DNA from 2 places in the Endozoicomonas sp. ALB091 genome. Region 2 is predicted to be linked to the other one. Evidence: riboswitches for the same ligand, from Rfam matches in the RefSeq annotation. Region 2 holds a riboswitch; the other holds the start of a gene.
The links. A riboswitch is a leader RNA that binds a small molecule or an ion and turns the genes downstream of it on or off. The one in region 2 is predicted to bind thiamine pyrophosphate.

Region 1 (7,909 bases), 290 kb from region 2:
GGTTCAAGGTGTTGATGACCGGAGACGTCAAAGACGGTGTACTGACTCTGGATGAACGCTTCATCTATTCCGATGGTAACGAGTCAACCCGTATCTGGAAGGTCAACATTATGGGTGACGGACAGTACCTGGGCACCGCCGGAGATATCGTTGGCCAGGCCATTGGCCGCAGTGCCGGCAATGCCTTTAACTTCAAATACCAGATGCGTCTGCCCATCCGTGGCCGGGAGTGGGTGGTGACCTTTGATGACTGGATGTTCCTGCAAGAAGATGGCGTACTACTGAATGTCGCCACCATGAGCAAATGGGGGATCAAGCTGGGTACTTTAACGGTCGCCTTTGAAAAACCCGGGCCAGAAGAAGAACCATAAAGGCAGCAGATATGAACTCTACTCAGGATACAACGCCTTCTAATGCTCCGGTGGTCTGGATCACCGGAGCCAGCCAGGGCATTGGCGAAGCCGTTGCCATTGCCCTGGCCCGGGAAGGAGTGACCGTAGCGGCCAGTGCCCGAAATGAAGAACGGCTGGCAGCACTGGCCAGGCAATCAGATGAACTGCCGGGCAGGATCGTTCCCTATCCGCTGGATGTGACGGATCAAACAGCCGTGAATGAGACGGTCAACAAAATCATTGCCAATCATGGTGCCGTTGGCCAGGCGATTTTAAATGCCGGCACCTATATTGCTTCGCCCGCAGCGGAGTTTACCAGCAATGTGGTGCGCCAACAGATGGAACTGAATCTGATGGGTGTCTGTCACTGCCTTGAGCCACTGATCGCTGCCATGAAAAAACAGGGTAAAGGGGTGATTGCCATTAATGCGTCGCTGGCAGGCTATCGTGGCCTGCCCAAAGCAGCGGGTTATGGTGCCAGCAAGGCGGCGTTAATCAATATGGCGGAATCCCTGAACTCGGAGCTCTGGCAAGAGGGTATTGATATCAAAGTGATCAACCCGGGTTTTGTCAAAACACCATTGACCAGCAAGAACCGGTTCCCCATGCCTTTTCTGATGGAGGTGGATAAAGCGGCGGAGGTCATCGTCAAAGGGATGAAGGGGCGGCAGTTCGAGATTCGCTTCCCGCGCATGTTTGCCGCCATCATGGCGCTTCTGCGTCACCTGCCCTACTCGATGTATTTCTGGTTGGTCCGTAAGACCGGATAAGCGTCAATTCACTCAATCGCTGGACAGCCTGTGGCAAACCCCATAGACTCCGCCGGTGTTGGTTGGGGTGTTCTGCCAGTGATGGCAGAACTGAGATACACCCATTGAACCTGAACCAGATAATGCTGGCGTAGGAAACCGACGGGCCTGAGAGCTGCTAAACCCCTGATGTACTCACCATCGTGCAAGCCAGTTAATCAATGCAGTTTATTGCCCCGACAGGAACTGCAACACCCCGCCCGTTGTTCCCGCCAGTCCTAATGATATGGAGTTTCTCTTGTGGAGCGGCGCGAGCTTATGTCTTCTACACCCATCGCATTGACCATTGCCGGTTCTGACAGTGGCGGTGGTGCCGGCATTCAGGCAGACCTGAAAACCTTCTCAGCCCTTGGTGCCTACGGCTGCAGTGTGATCACTGCGCTGACCGCACAGAACACGGTGGGTGTTCAGGGTATTTTTGATGTCTCACCCGCCTTTGTCCGGGAGCAGCTGGACTCGGTCTTTTCCGACCTGAACATTTCTGCCGCCAAGGTGGGCATGCTGAGCCAGCCTGAAGTGATTGATGCGGTTGCCCGCGCGGTCAGTGATTACCAGCCGAAATACCTGGTGGTTGACCCGGTGATGGTGGCCACCAGCGGTGATGTTCTGCTTCAGGAAGCCGCCATCGATAACCTGCGTCGCAAACTGATTCCCAAAGCAACCCTGATTACCCCCAACCTGCCGGAAGCAGCGGTTCTGCTGAACTGCCCCCGACCTGAGTCACTGGCAGCCATGGTCGCCATGATTGACCCGTTGATGGCCCTGGGAGCCAGTGCAGTCTTGCTCAAAGGCGGCCACCTTACCTCAGACCAGGGCAATAAGAAGGCCGTTGATCTGTTCCATGACGGTAACACCCTGCACCAACTTGAGTCTCCCTGGGTGGCAACCCGTAACACCCACGGGACAGGCTGTACATTGTCGTCTGCTGTCACTGCCTTGCTGGCCAGGGATTACCCTTTGATCGATGCCGTGCGCTCTGCCAAGGAGTACATTGCCGATGCCATTGGCCATGCCGACCATCTGAACATCGGTTCCGGCCATGGCCCGGTCCATCACTTTTACCGAACCTGGTCATAGAGAATACCGCAACGCATGTTTGATGTGATTATCCGCCAGGCCAGCCTGAGATTTGGCAACCACTGTGTTTTTACCGACCTCAACCTGACCCTTAAAGGCGGCCAGTGGACTTGCCTTCTGGGTGGCAGCGGGGTGGGCAAAACCAGTCTGTTGCGTCTGATTGCCGGTCTGCCTGCGGGCGAGACAACGGGGGAAGTGGTCTGTCAGGACGGCTTTTCGGTTCATCACCGAATCGCCTGGATGGCGCAGCAGGACCTGCTGCTGCCCTGGTTTTCGGTACTGGACAATATCACCCTGGGGCAGCGCCTGCGCCGCAATCTGACCGATGTGTTCACCCGTCGTCCGCTCTTGTCAGCCGAGGTTCGGGACCAGGCCATGTCCATTCTGGAAAAGGTAGGCCTGAGCGCAAAAGCCAACGTTCTGCCCCAGCATCTGTCCGGCGGTCAGCGCCAGCGGGTAGCACTGGCCAGGACCCTGATGGAAAACCGGCCACTGGTATTAATGGATGAACCTTTCGGCGCACTGGATGCCATCACCCGGCTCAATTTACAAGACCTGGCCTGTGAGCTGTTACAGAACCGTACGGTGCTGTTAATCACCCACGATCCCCTGGAAGCCCTGCGCCTTGGCCATGAGGTTTATCACCTGAGGGGGCACCCGGCCCGACTGACGGATGCCATTACGCCACCGGGCAAGACACCCCGCTCACTGGATGATAATGACCTGCTGGCCTTACAGGGCAAACTGCTGGATCGTTTACGTCATGAGTCGTTTGATGAACAGGCTGGAGTGCCATAAAGAATGAAAGACTCCGTCAAACCCTTTGTCGTTCTTATTGGCCTGCTGGTGCTCTGGCATACCCTGGTGATGGCCTTTGAGATGCCATCCTACATCCTTCCCGGTCCGTTAGCGGTGGCCAACAGCATGGTAGACAATGCCAGCCTGCTGTGGGAACACACGCTGGTTACCCTCAGTGAAATGCTGCTGGGTCTGTTACTTGGTGTTCTGCTGGGTATTATTCTGGCGCTGGTGCTGGTCTATTTTACCGTGTTAAGACCCTGGCTCTTACCGCCATTGTTGATTACCCAGGCCATTCCGGTCTTTGCGCTCGCACCGATATTGATGCTCTGGTTTGGTTACGGCCTGACGTCGAAAGTGGTGATGACCATTCTGGTGATCTTTTTCCCCGTGGCCACCTGTTGTTATGACGGACTGCGCCATACCCACCAGGGCTGGCTGGATATGGCCCAGACCATGGGCGGCAGCCGGCTGGCCATTCTGCGCCATATCCGCTGGCCTGCGGCACTGCCAGCCCTGGCTTCCGGGCTGCGGGTAGCCGTTGTGGTGGCACCGATTGGTGCCGTTGTCGGGGAGTGGGTTGGCTCCAGCGCTGGCCTTGGCTATCTCATGCTTCAGGCCAATGCACGACTCTGGACTGACCAGATGTTTGCTGCGCTCACCGTGCTGGCCTTCTGTTCCGTGACCCTTTACTACACGACCGACCGTGTTTTACGCAGACTCATTCCGTGGCAACCGGAGACTTCCCAGGAATAAGAAATGAATAAACTGATGCAACACACTTTTTTATGGGCAATGGCATGGCTGCTGTCCGTCAGCCTGCAGGCCAGCGCCAGTCAGGTATCCAGCACCGCACCGGCCAGGGAGCTGAAAGAGCTGACCCTGATGCTGGAATGGTTTGTCAACCCGGATCACGGCCCCATCATCATTGCCCGGCAGAATGGCTACTTTGCAGACCAGGGGCTTACGGTGACTATTCAGGAACCGGCAGACCCCAACCTTCCTCCCAAACTGGTGGCGGCAGAAAAGGTGGACCTTGCCGTTTACTATCAGCCCAGCATGATTCACGGAGTAGCCAACGGCCTTCCCCTTGCCTGGGCCGGAACCCTGGTGGCCACCCCCCTGGACGGCCTGCTGGTTCTGGATGACAGCCCGATCAAATCCCTGAAGGATATGAAAGGTAAAACCATCGGTTTGAATATTGGCGGCATAGAGAATGCCATTCTGGACACGCTGTTTGCACCCTACGGGTTTGGTGCCGGGGATGTAAAACTGGTCAATGTGGGCTGGAACCTCTCCTCTTCCCTGATGAGTGGCCGGGTGGATGCCATCATGGGCGCGTATCGTAACTTCGAACTGAATCAGCTGGCGATTGAAGGGCGTAAGGGCCGTATGTTCTATTACGAGGAAAACAATATCCCGCCTTACGATGAACTGATTTTTATCGCCAACAGCAAGCAGCACGATAAAGACGCCATTCGTCGTTTTCTCAGGGCGATTGAACTGGGCACTCAATATATTGTGAATAACCCGGAAAAATCCTGGGAGATCTTCAGGGATTACAGCCCGGAGAAACTGGATAATGAACTGAACCGCCGCGCCTGGTTTGACACCATTCCCCGTTTTGATCTGCGACCTGCCGCCAGGGATGCGGGCCGTTATCAGGCATTTGCTGACTATCTGCAAGCGACTGGAGAGCTGAAAACTCCGGTAAACACCAAGGACTACATGCTGGATTTTTAATCCGGAATGGACGTCACCGGCTATCGTCAAGACCTGCTTTTTGCGATAGCCACCTCATTTTTAAATTCCTCCCTGAGCGTGCCGACAGAAAGCGAATGGACTGAAATCTCTATTGTTTAACTCCGGAAAAAGGATATAAGCCCCATGGACAGGTATAAAAAACCAGTACTCAGATTCATTGTCATGGCCGGGCTTGCAACCGCCCTGGCTTCCCCGGTGACGGCTGAAGAAGTCATGGTCCGAGACAATATGCTCTCTGTAAGTGAAAATTATGATTCTGTCGGCATCGATAACGCTGGCTCAATCAACATAAATGGCAATATGAATGTCAACGGCCCTTTTACCAATAGAGCGGGTGGCTCAGTTAATGTCGCTATGGGGCTGAATATTTCCGGAAGTACATTGACCGCCACCAATGAGGGAACACTGACTGCTGGCAGTTACTGGAGTGATGGGCACTTTATCAATAACACGGGGGCGGTCGCATCCCTTGGGGTGATAAACAGCAGTGGTAATGTAACGAATAAAGGTACGTTATCGTTTGAACAGGGATCCGTTGTGGCTGACTTTGATGGCTCCGGAGGAACCACTTATATCACCATAACAAAACTTAATTTTTTCCAAAATCAATATAATAAGCCCCTGCTTAAGGCCACTGGAAGAATCCGACTTGATTCTGACTCAAAGATCGTTCTCAACGTAGCCGAGGGTGCGATGCCCGATAGCGTGAAAAGGGTTGCTATTGCCCTGAGTGGTGAATACCTGCAGTTTAATCACGATTCGACGGGCTCAGAGCTTGATCGTGCGGGCCGCCATCTTATCACTTCTGGCAATGACTTCCTGGTGGTAGAACATGTCGAGGTGGATATCTTTGGCATCTCCGCAGACCTTAAAGTGAAAAAGAAAAAATAGGTAAGGAATAAGCTCTGTGTTCAAAATCAACACGGTGTTAGCAAATTTAACGGCGGAGCCTGATTGTCCGGAAAACCCGGTCCGCCTGTTTTTAATAATGGTTTCAGCCGGACTTGCGGTAACGCTGATTGGCTGAGGTATTTTCTATTTCATTACCGGGCATACGGAAAGGGTTATCTCTCTGAACGGCAACAGGAGCCGCACGCTGGCCATGCCTCGCCAGGTCCCTCAGGCTAAATTGACTTTTAAAGCGCGCTAACGGCAATGGGAACGACTCTTCCTTGCGAAGAAATTCAATGGCTGCCAACGCCTCATCCTTAGTCACCTGCAGGCCTTTCCCGACATCCCCCCTCAGATAACATTCCACTTTCAACCGCGCTTCCTCGGCGGCATGGGCGCTGGCTAACTCATCTTTGAAATGCTCTATCGCCAGCATGGACTCATTATTTTGATCTGGCACCCGGTTGAATTCTTGAATAACGTCATCCGGGGTCACTTTTCTGTTGTCGTGTGGAATTTTCTGCAAGCACAGTTTTTGCAGGAAGAGGCCACCCCTGAGCGACGTTTTATCGTTGCCATAGGCTGCAAGCACATCTGAAGAAGTGATTTGTCGTCCCTGTAATGGTTTTTTTTCCCAAAAGGCATCTTCAATACATTTGCCTTCACTCAAGGGGGTGGCTGTATCTCCATGAGGCGGACGGTTTGAGATGCCTTTACCACTGAATGTACCGGTAGAATGGCCAGAAATCCCGCTTGAACCGGCTTCTGGATCAACCCGGCCAGCAGTGTTTGGATGGGAGAAAAATGATGGTGATGCAGTGGGTGATGGTTTCAAAATAAAGCCCAGTCTGGATTATAAACACGACCATTTGACCCCAAAACAATTATTTGGTTCATCCCATTTATGCCCGGGTCGTGAGTTGGCTACCATGGGAGCTGAGCCTGTCTCTACATCACGATTTTTAAAACTCTCCCTGTGTGTGTCGACAGTAAAACGTGAGAGCAGAAATTTCTACTGTTTAAACCGGGATGAAGGAAATAAGACACATGGATAAATATAAAAAGCCGTTTATCAGATTAGTTCTTACGGCCGGGCTTTCAACTGCGTTGGCTTCCCCGGTAATGGCTGAAGAGGTCATGGTTCGGGGCAATATGCTTTCTGTGAGCGAAAATTATGATTCTGCCGGTATCGATAACGCTGGCTCAATCAACATAAACGGTAATATGAATGTCAACGGCCCTTTTACCAATAGAGCGGGTGGCTCCGTTAATGTTGCTATGGGGCTGAATATTTCCGGAAGTATATTTACGGCCATCAATGAGGGAACACTGACCGCTGGCAGTTACTGGAGTGATGGGCACTTTGTCAATAGTATGGGGGCGGTCGCTTCCCTTGGGGTCATCACCAGCAGCGGTAATGTAAGGAATAAAGGTACGTTATCGTTTGAACAGGGATCCGTTGTGGCTGACTTTAATGGCTCCGGAGGAACCACGTATATCACCATAACAAAACTTGATCCTTTTCCAGAAGATCATAATTGGAATAAGCCCCTGCTTAAGGCCACTGGAAAAATCCGACTGGATTCTGATTCAAAAATTGTTATCAACGTATCCGAGGATGTGCTGCCCCGTTCCATGGAGGATGTTGTTATTGCCCTGAGCGGTGAATACCTGGAGTTTGATCACACGTCGGCAGGCGATGTACTTGATCGTGCACGCCGTATTATCACTTCTGGCAATGACTTCATGGTGGTAGAACAGGTCGATGTAAATATTTATGGCATCAGCGCAGACCTCAGAGTGAAAAGGAAAAAATAGGTAAGGGATAAACGCTACCCATGGGGGAGGTATTCCTTTCAAAAACCTTCTTACCAGGATGGAAAACCAGATTTCAATCTGCTTCAACCAGTCGGCCGTCCCTATCCACTACCCAGGTACTGAAATCACGGGCCATGCCTGTATTTCCTGAATAGTACATTTCAGCTTCTGCCTTTAACGCATGAATACTGTTGGCTCCAGCCTCAGCAGAGCGCTGATAGCGGCCACTGAAGTGGGTAAGAATCAAATTGGGAACACCGCTGGCCTCTGCTGCTTCAGCAACCATTCGGGCTGAGCTGTGCATCCAGACTGGTCCGGCTTTTTGCAGGGCGGCTTCGGTGAGTGTGGCTTCGTGAACCA
Region 2 (7,909 bases):
GTTCGCCCAAAGTCTGACCAGACTGGGCGAAAGGGTCTGAGAATAACACTGGGTGATATTGCCCAGACCCGGCAGCTGATCGAGAGGATTCAGGAGGGGCTTTCCATTGCCGGAGCCGCTTGACTGGCTAAGGGCGCTTTACTGGCTAAGGGCTCTTTATTGGCTGAAGGCTCTTCCAACTCCCGCACATCATGCGTCATGCGCATTGGGCAGAAGTTTGGTCCGCACATGGAACAGAAACCCGCATCCTTGGCGCTGTCCTGAGGGAGGGTTTCGTCGTGGTAGGCTTTTGCGGTATCCGGATCCAGGGCCAGGTTAAACTGGTCCTCCCAGCGGAACTCAAAACGGGCACGGGACAGCGCATCATCCCTTAGTTGTGCCCCCGGATGACCTTTGGCGACATCTGCCGCATGGGCAGCAATTTTGTAGGCGATCAATCCCTGTTTCACATCCTCACGATTGGGCAGGCCAAGGTGCTCTTTTGGTGTCACATAACAGAGCATTGCACAACCAAACCAGCCAATCATCGCTGCACCGATCCCGGAAGTAATATGGTCATAGCCGGGGGCGATATCCGTCGTCAGTGGACCCAGCGTGTAAAAGGGTGCCTCGTGGCAATACTCCAGCTGTTTATCCATATTTTCCTGAATCAGGTGCATCGGTATATGCCCGGGGCCTTCAATCATCACCTGCACATCATGTGCCCAGGCTTTCTTTGTCAGTTCACCCAACGTTTTCAGTTCGGCAAACTGTGCCGCATCGTTGGCATCAGCCACCGATCCCGGGCGCAGCCCATCCCCTAATGAAAGCGTAATGTCGTATGCCTTGCATATCTCGCAGATCTCATCAAAGTGTTCATAGAGGAAGTTTTCGCTGTCATGCATTTCACACCACTGCCCGAGAATCCCACCGCCCCTGGAAACAATACCGGTCACCCGATCAGTGGTCAGTTTCACATGGTCTCTCAGCGTTCCGGCATGAATGGTGAAATAATCTACCCCCTGCTCTGCCTGCTCAATCAAGGTGTCCTTCATCACCTCCCAATTAAGATCCGCTACCTTGCCGTTTACTTTCTCCAGTGTTTGATAAATAGGCACGGTGCCAATCGGTACCGGTGAGTTTCTGATAATCCACTCCCGGGTTTCATGGATATGTTTACCGGTGGAAAGATCCATCACCGTATCGGCCCCCCAGCGGGTTGCCCAGAGCAGTTTTTCAACTTCTTCCTCTATGGTAGACGTCACCGGTGAATTACCAATATTGGCATTAACCTTCACCAGAAAGTTACGGCCGATAATCATTGGCTCTGCTTCGGGATGGTTAATATTCGCGGGTATCACCGCACGACCGGATGCCACCTCCTGACGAACAAATTCGGGGGTTATCTTTGCTTCAGGCCTTCCCATGTTTTCCCTGATGGCGATATATTCCATCTCCGGTGTGATTATTCCCTGCCTGGCATAATGGAGCTGAGTCACATTTCTTCCAGACAGGGCACATCTGACGGGGGCAGATGACTGAAAGCGCACCGGCTCAACCTGAATATCCTGTTTTCGTCGCAATGCATAGGTTGAAGACTGGGCACTCAACTCTTCTGAGTCTTCTCGTGCCCGTATCCATTCTGAACGGATAGGCGGCAGGCCCTTAAGCAGATCCAGGCAGTATTCCGGATCAGTATAAGGACCGGATGTGTCGTACACCCGAACGGCAGATTCAGTGGATAACTTACTGTACTCTCCGTGTCTCTGCCCAATGGTTATTTCCCGCAGGCCCACACGAATATCATGGCGGCTGCCGGGAAGGTAAATTTTCCGTGAAGCAGGAAATGAACGACAGGCTTCTACCAGAAGTGACTGACTGTCAGCAATTGGAGCACGCATCTGAATACCCTGAAGTTGAGAGTTACCGACCATGAATATCCCTTATCTATTGTTATTGGTATGGCTTGCCGGTGTCTCAGGCCAGAGAAAAGGAATAGACGGTTTTTGCTAGCTTGACTCGTCAAGGTTAGCAAGAAGCTGCTTGATTTAAAGCAAAACAATGCTTTGAGATATTAAAGGCATGATTGGCCAAAAGCGTGATCAGCCATCCACCAGATAGCAACCCGGTACTCTCTTCTCTTGTTCCCTTCGCAGGTATTACCCTGAGCAGGTTCAACGAATTTGCTGCACATATATCCGATAAAATGCAGCGATCTCAGCTTTCGCACTCCGACAAGATGGGAAGATTATAAAGGCACCCTCACTGAAAAAGTAGTACCGGGTCAGGAATAATCCCCTTCCAGCTCTTTAAGCAACTTGCCCATATATTCCCTGAGGTAATCCGAATTCCGCTCTGCCATTCTGCGTCCGGCGGACGTCTGCATGGTGTCAGACAGCTTCAGCAACTTCACCTGGAAATGATCCAGCGCGTATTCACGATCATCAAGGGCCCGGTGCTCAGCCAGTGGGTCTTCGGGGTCGAACATTTTTCGCCGCAGCAGGCCCGATGTATAAAAAACCCGGGCCAGCCCGATAGCTCCCAGAGCCTCCATCCGATCAGCATCCTGAACCACTTTGGCTTCAATGGTTTCGGGCGCAATGCCCGCAGAATAGCTGTGACTGGCCACCGAGTGACAGACGTTATCAATCAACTCAGCAGGAAACCCCATATCCTCAAGGCAGGTTCTGGTCTTTATGGCAGCCAGCGAAGAGGCCCTGGACCTCTCAGGATGATCTTTTGGCAACACCACAATATCGTGAAAGTAGCAGGCAGCGAGAACCACCAGTGGATTCACAGACACCTGCTCCAGATCCATGATCTGCTGCGCCGTTTTCCAGACCCGCTGAAAATGGGAAAAGTCATGGGAGTGGTCATCATGGTCGTGGTGCATGGATTGTAGCCAGACGATAATTTTCTGCTCCCAGGTACTCAGGGTGTCGCTGCTGCTATTGCTCATGAGTTCAAAAAGACTGTAAGTGGAGGGATAAATTTAAATGAATGAAATTATTTAAAGTGATTGTACTGTGGCTGCGGAATATTTTCAGCGCATGATTTATATCGGTGACTGTATGCGGTAACGGGCAACCGTACAGGTACTCCACCCCTCAAAGCGATCAAGTGTCATCCCCAGTTGTTGCATAACGCCCTGGGCAAACTCATTAGTGGGGGTTGTATAAGAAATAATCTCTTCCATACCCAGCTGGTTAAAGCCGAATTGAGTCACTGCCTCAACAGCTTCCAGCACCAGCCCCTGTCCGCGGTAAGCGGGTAAAAAGCGCCAGCTCATCTCAATATGCTTGCCATAGGGAGAAAAGCCACAATAGCCAATTAGCTGGTTATTCTCTTTGAATACCACCGCCCAGCGCGACCACCCCCATTTATCCAGTTCCGCCTGGTAGCGCCACAACTCGGTTTCTGCAAGGCTTGCGGGCTCTGTGGCCATGGCATCTGAGGCACCGGGAGGTGTTTCGCCCAGTAAGGCGGAGTACGCATCGATATCCTGTAACTGCCAGGTACGAAGTATCAGACGGGGCGTATCAGTAACAATCAGCACGGTAAAATAGTCTCCAGAAACTTTGCTCCAACAAAATAATTACTCCGCCATTTGGACAGTTAGATGATCTGAAAGTTCTCATTAATCAGATGACCCGATGAATACAACTGACTGATTTATTGATACTAATATCAAGAAAAACAACTGCCTTCGTCAGACCAGAGAATGCCAATAGATCATCAGGCAAAACCTGAACCCAGACCACCTGATGATCAGGCAAAAGCGAAGAGAGCCTGAAACTGCAACCTTTTACGAGCAGATGTTGATTTCACAGGCTGTGCAACTTCTTTCCCTATATTAGTGTGCGCAGATTGTCAAAAGTTCCCTGATTCTATAAACCGGAAACGGATGGCTAAATCCGGGCTCCATGCCTCCGCTATCGAAAGCAGCCTATGCCCACCTCAAATCAGGCATTCCAATACCGTTAATATCCTGCTGGTGATGTTTTGCAATTTCGGGGCAGGGCCTTTCGGAATGATCCGGGTCGGGTTAATTCCTGTACGACTGTGATAATAATGTCGTCTTATGCAGGAAAAATCTGTGCTGTATACCGGCAAAACCGACTCGCCAATGAGACACTGCAATCCATTAAAAAAGCCTTACTGCACAGGCAGTTAGATGATAGAAAGAGTTATAGGCACATCACTCTTGCCTTAACAGCAATGTAGAGTTATACCTGTTTTCAACCGCTGACAGGCAAAGGAACTGCCAGTAACTGGCGATATTAACCAGGGCGTGTATTTCGAATGTAAAGTGGAGAATAACAAGTGGCTATCGTTTCCATACCTGAGCCTGAAAAACAGATCACACTGGGCATCAGCTCCTGCCTTTTGGGCCATAAAGTGCGCTATAACGGTGGGCACAAACGCTCGTCTTTTTGTGTCAACACGCTGGATAAATTCTTCCACTTTGAGCCGGTCTGTCCTGAGATGGCTATCGGGCTGGGAACCCCCAGAGAGCCCATCCGGCTGGTCGGCCAACTGGCTGAAGCATCACAAACTACCGGCCAAAGTTCATCGTCTGCACCCGATAAACAGTTGCAAATCCGGGTAGTCGGCACTGAAAATTCCAGTCTGGATGTAACGGATGCTCTGACGCAGTATGGTCATGATATGTCTGATCAGCTATCACACATTTGCGGCTATATTCTGATGCAGAAGTCCCCCAGCTGTGGCATGGCAAGGGTCAAGGTGTACCATGAAAATGGCCACCCGCTGGGCGAAAGTTCACCCGGAGCCTATGCCAGGGCATTTATGGAGAGCAACCCGCTGCTGCCAATAGAAGAAGAAGGCAGGCTGCACGACCCGATACTCTGTGAAAATTTTTTCACCCGGGTTTACGCCTATGACCGTTGGCAGAAAACCGTGATGGCAGAGCCATCTTATGCCGCCCTGGTCGACTTTCATTCTACTCACAAGTACATGATCATGGCCCATTATCCCCAGGGGTATGAGTTACTTGGCCAAATCGTGGCCAAAGGCAGCAAAGCGAATCTGCATGAACTGCTGGAGGAGTACCTGCGCAGCTTTATGAGCGCCCTGAAACGACGGGCCAATCGAAAATCTCACACCAATGCCATGATGCATATCCTCGGATATGTGAAAAAGAGCGTCGATGGCAAAGAGAGAAAGCAGCTGCTGACGCTGATTGAAGAGTACCGTCAGGAAATGATCCCCCTTATTGCCCCGATGACCATGCTACGGCATTTCATAGACAATCATGGTAGTGTATATATTCAACGACAAACCTACCTGACACCTCACCCGGATCAGCTGGGCTTGCGCAACCGGATCTGATGAGCAGTGCCAATAAAAGAAAAAGGAAAAAAGATGTCCATCTGGAAAAGGCCTTACAGTACTGAAACCGCAGCATTCAAGGAAAACATGTGTGACCATTTGGGTATTGAGATTACCGAAGTAGGAGACGACTTTCTCCGGGGCACCATGCCAGTTGACCGCAGAACCATTCAGCCCATGGGACTGCTGCATGGTGGTGCCTCGGTGGTTCTCGCTGAAACACTGGGCAGTATTGCCGCCAACCTGTGCTGTGAAGACGGAGCCTACTGTGTAGGCTTGGAAATCAACGCCAATCATCTTCGGTCAGCCACGTCCGGAAAAGTGACCGGCACAACCCGCCCCATTCATATCGGCCGCAGTACCCAGGTGTGGGAAATCAAGATTGAGGATGACCAGGGCAGGCCCACCTGTATATCCCGTATTACCATGGCAACCAAGAAAATATAATCAATAAGAAGGAACCATAAAGGCACAGAGACACAAAGTTTTTCTGGGAGCTGCGCATAGTCAGCAAAAGACTTCTTTGTGCCATTGTGTCTCTGTGGTGCAAAATTCATTTGGCTTTTACAACATCCTCCCGAAGTGCATCAAGCAATTGCTTTTCCAGCTTAATCTGATCTTCAGCAAACTTTCTGATACCCTCAGCCAGCTTTTCCGTTGCCATGGCATCGTCGTTCATCGCCCAGCGAAATGCAGCCTCATCCAGAACCACTTTTTCATCACTACACACTGGCGAGTCGGCAAACAACTTTTGTTCAAGCAGTTGCTCGGATGATTCCAGCTGATCGAGAAGGTCCGGACCAATCGTCAGGCAGTCACAACCGGCTAACTCAGTAATCTCACCGGTATTTCGGAAGCTGGCTCCCATCACCACGGTGTTGTAGCCATGTTGTTTGAAGTAGTTGTAGATACGGGTGACCGACTGAACGCCAGGGTCTTGTGAAGCAGTAAAATTCCGGCCTTCTGCTTTTTTGTACCAGTCGAGAATCCGGCCAACAAACGGGGAGATCAAATAAGCACCGGCTTCGGCACAGGCTTGAGCCTGGGCAAAACTGAACAGCAAGGTCAGATTACAACGAAAACCTTCTTTTTCCAGAACCTCCGCCGCTTTGATACCTTCCCAGGTAGACGCTATTTTGATCAGCACCCGCTCACTGTCAGCGCCCTGCTCTTTATAGAGATCAATCAGCTGTCTGGCCTTTTGAATCGTCGCGTCCGTATTAAACGACAGTCGTGCATCCACTTCCGTTGACACAAAGCCCGGCACTACCTGCTGAATCTCTTTGCCAATACCGACCGTCAACCAGTCACAGGCATAACGGGCACTGACCGCTTTTTCTGTAGAATGGTTGCGCCCAAAGGCAATGGCTTCATCAACCAGCTTTTTATACGCCGGTAGCTGCGCGGCTTTTAAAATCAGTGAAGGATTGGTCGTCGCATCAACCGGCTGGTAGCGACGAATGGCTTCGATATCACCGGTATCGGCCACAACCTTGGTCATTTTTTTTAATTGGTCGAGCTGATTTTGCATACTGTACCTTCTTCCAGCCAAGCAAACAGCTGGGTGCATGGAGCCTGATAAGCGCTTTAAAAGTTTACCATCAATGTTTTCGTCTTTAATCAACGAGGGTATCCGTATTCACCTTTTATATCAAAGAAATACCAGCATCATGAGGTATCCGGGGTTGCCGCAGCATCGGCAATTTCCTGATCGCACTGAATAAATTCCTCAACCTCAAACCGATAGGGAATAGACGACTGAGAACCAGCACTCATGACCGAAAGGCCAGCACTGGCATTGGCAAAGAAGGCTGCTTCCCCAAGCGATTTTCCTTCCGCCAGGGCCACCAGCAGTGCACCGTTAAATGTATCGTCAGCCGCCGTTGTATCAACCGCCTTAACCGGAAACCCGGGAACCATCAGCCCTTCAGGATGGCCTGAAGTCATTGATGATGCATAGGCCCCATACTGCCCCATGGTGATCACTACGTCAGTAATACCTTTCTCATGCAATAGGGTAGCAGCCTGGGTTGCCGACGTTTCATCCAGCACTTTAATACCGGTAAGAAGGTCTGCCTCCGTCTGATCAGGCGTAATCAAATCCACAGTCGGTAAGTCATCCCCGGAACACGGTTTGACAGATGCGGGGCTCAAGACAACTTTAGTATGGCTTCCCCCGGCAATATGAGCAGCCTGTCGCATGACAGATTCAGGAATCCCCTGCTGCAAGAGCAGATAATCTGCACCAGCGATCAAACTATGTTTCTGCTCAATATACTCTTCACTCAGGCAGCCATTAGCGCCAGCAGAGATGCCAACCATATTTTCGCCTTTGGCATTCACGAACATCAGGGCCACCCCTGTTTGGGCATCCACTATTTCAGTAATTGCGGATGTATCAATACCTTCAGCACTCAGTTGCTGTACTATTTCCCGCCCCGGATCATCCTGCCCGATCGCTGCCATCATAAGTGTATTGCCGCCAAGGCGGGCACAGGCTACCGCCTGATTAGCACCTTTGCCCCCTGCCATAATGTCGTAAGATGAAGCGGTGATGGTCTGGCCTGGTTTGGGAAAA

Region 1: linked by a shared signal. The riboswitch ahead of thiD (bifunctional hydroxymethylpyrimidine kinase/phosphomethylpyrimidine kinase) and the one ahead of thiC (phosphomethylpyrimidine synthase ThiC) in region 2 are both predicted to bind thiamine pyrophosphate.

Annotation. Positions count from the first base shown of each region.
Region 1 is NZ_JBLYNQ010000006.1:733,864-741,772, forward strand. Features, by position in the region: gene ACO6UX_RS10225 (DUF3833 domain-containing protein) at 1-371, shown strand, start outside; gene ACO6UX_RS10230 (SDR family NAD(P)-dependent oxidoreductase) at 383-1,162, shown strand; TPP riboswitch at 1,216-1,316, shown strand; gene thiD (bifunctional hydroxymethylpyrimidine kinase/phosphomethylpyrimidine kinase) at 1,460-2,278, shown strand; gene ACO6UX_RS10240 (ABC transporter ATP-binding protein) at 2,294-3,076, shown strand; gene ACO6UX_RS10245 (ABC transporter permease) at 3,080-3,832, shown strand; gene ACO6UX_RS10250 (ABC transporter substrate-binding protein) at 3,836-4,819, shown strand; gene ACO6UX_RS10255 (hypothetical protein) at 4,964-5,731, shown strand; gene ACO6UX_RS10260 (hypothetical protein) at 5,835-6,401, opposite strand; gene ACO6UX_RS10265 (hypothetical protein) at 6,439-6,786, shown strand; gene ACO6UX_RS10270 (hypothetical protein) at 6,779-7,549, shown strand; gene ACO6UX_RS10275 (ribonuclease Z) at 7,623-7,909, opposite strand, start outside.
Region 2 is NZ_JBLYNQ010000006.1:1,028,832-1,036,740, forward strand. Features, by position in the region: gene ACO6UX_RS11490 (pyridoxal phosphate-dependent aminotransferase) at 1-123, shown strand, start outside; gene thiC (phosphomethylpyrimidine synthase ThiC) at 90-1,913, opposite strand; TPP riboswitch at 2,108-2,223, opposite strand; gene ACO6UX_RS11500 (phosphohydrolase) at 2,264-2,938, opposite strand; gene ACO6UX_RS11505 (GNAT family N-acetyltransferase) at 3,035-3,535, opposite strand; gene ACO6UX_RS11510 (YbgA family protein) at 4,303-5,331, shown strand; gene ACO6UX_RS11515 (hotdog fold thioesterase) at 5,365-5,778, shown strand; gene tal (transaldolase) at 5,885-6,862, opposite strand; gene rbsK (ribokinase) at 7,000-7,909, opposite strand, start outside.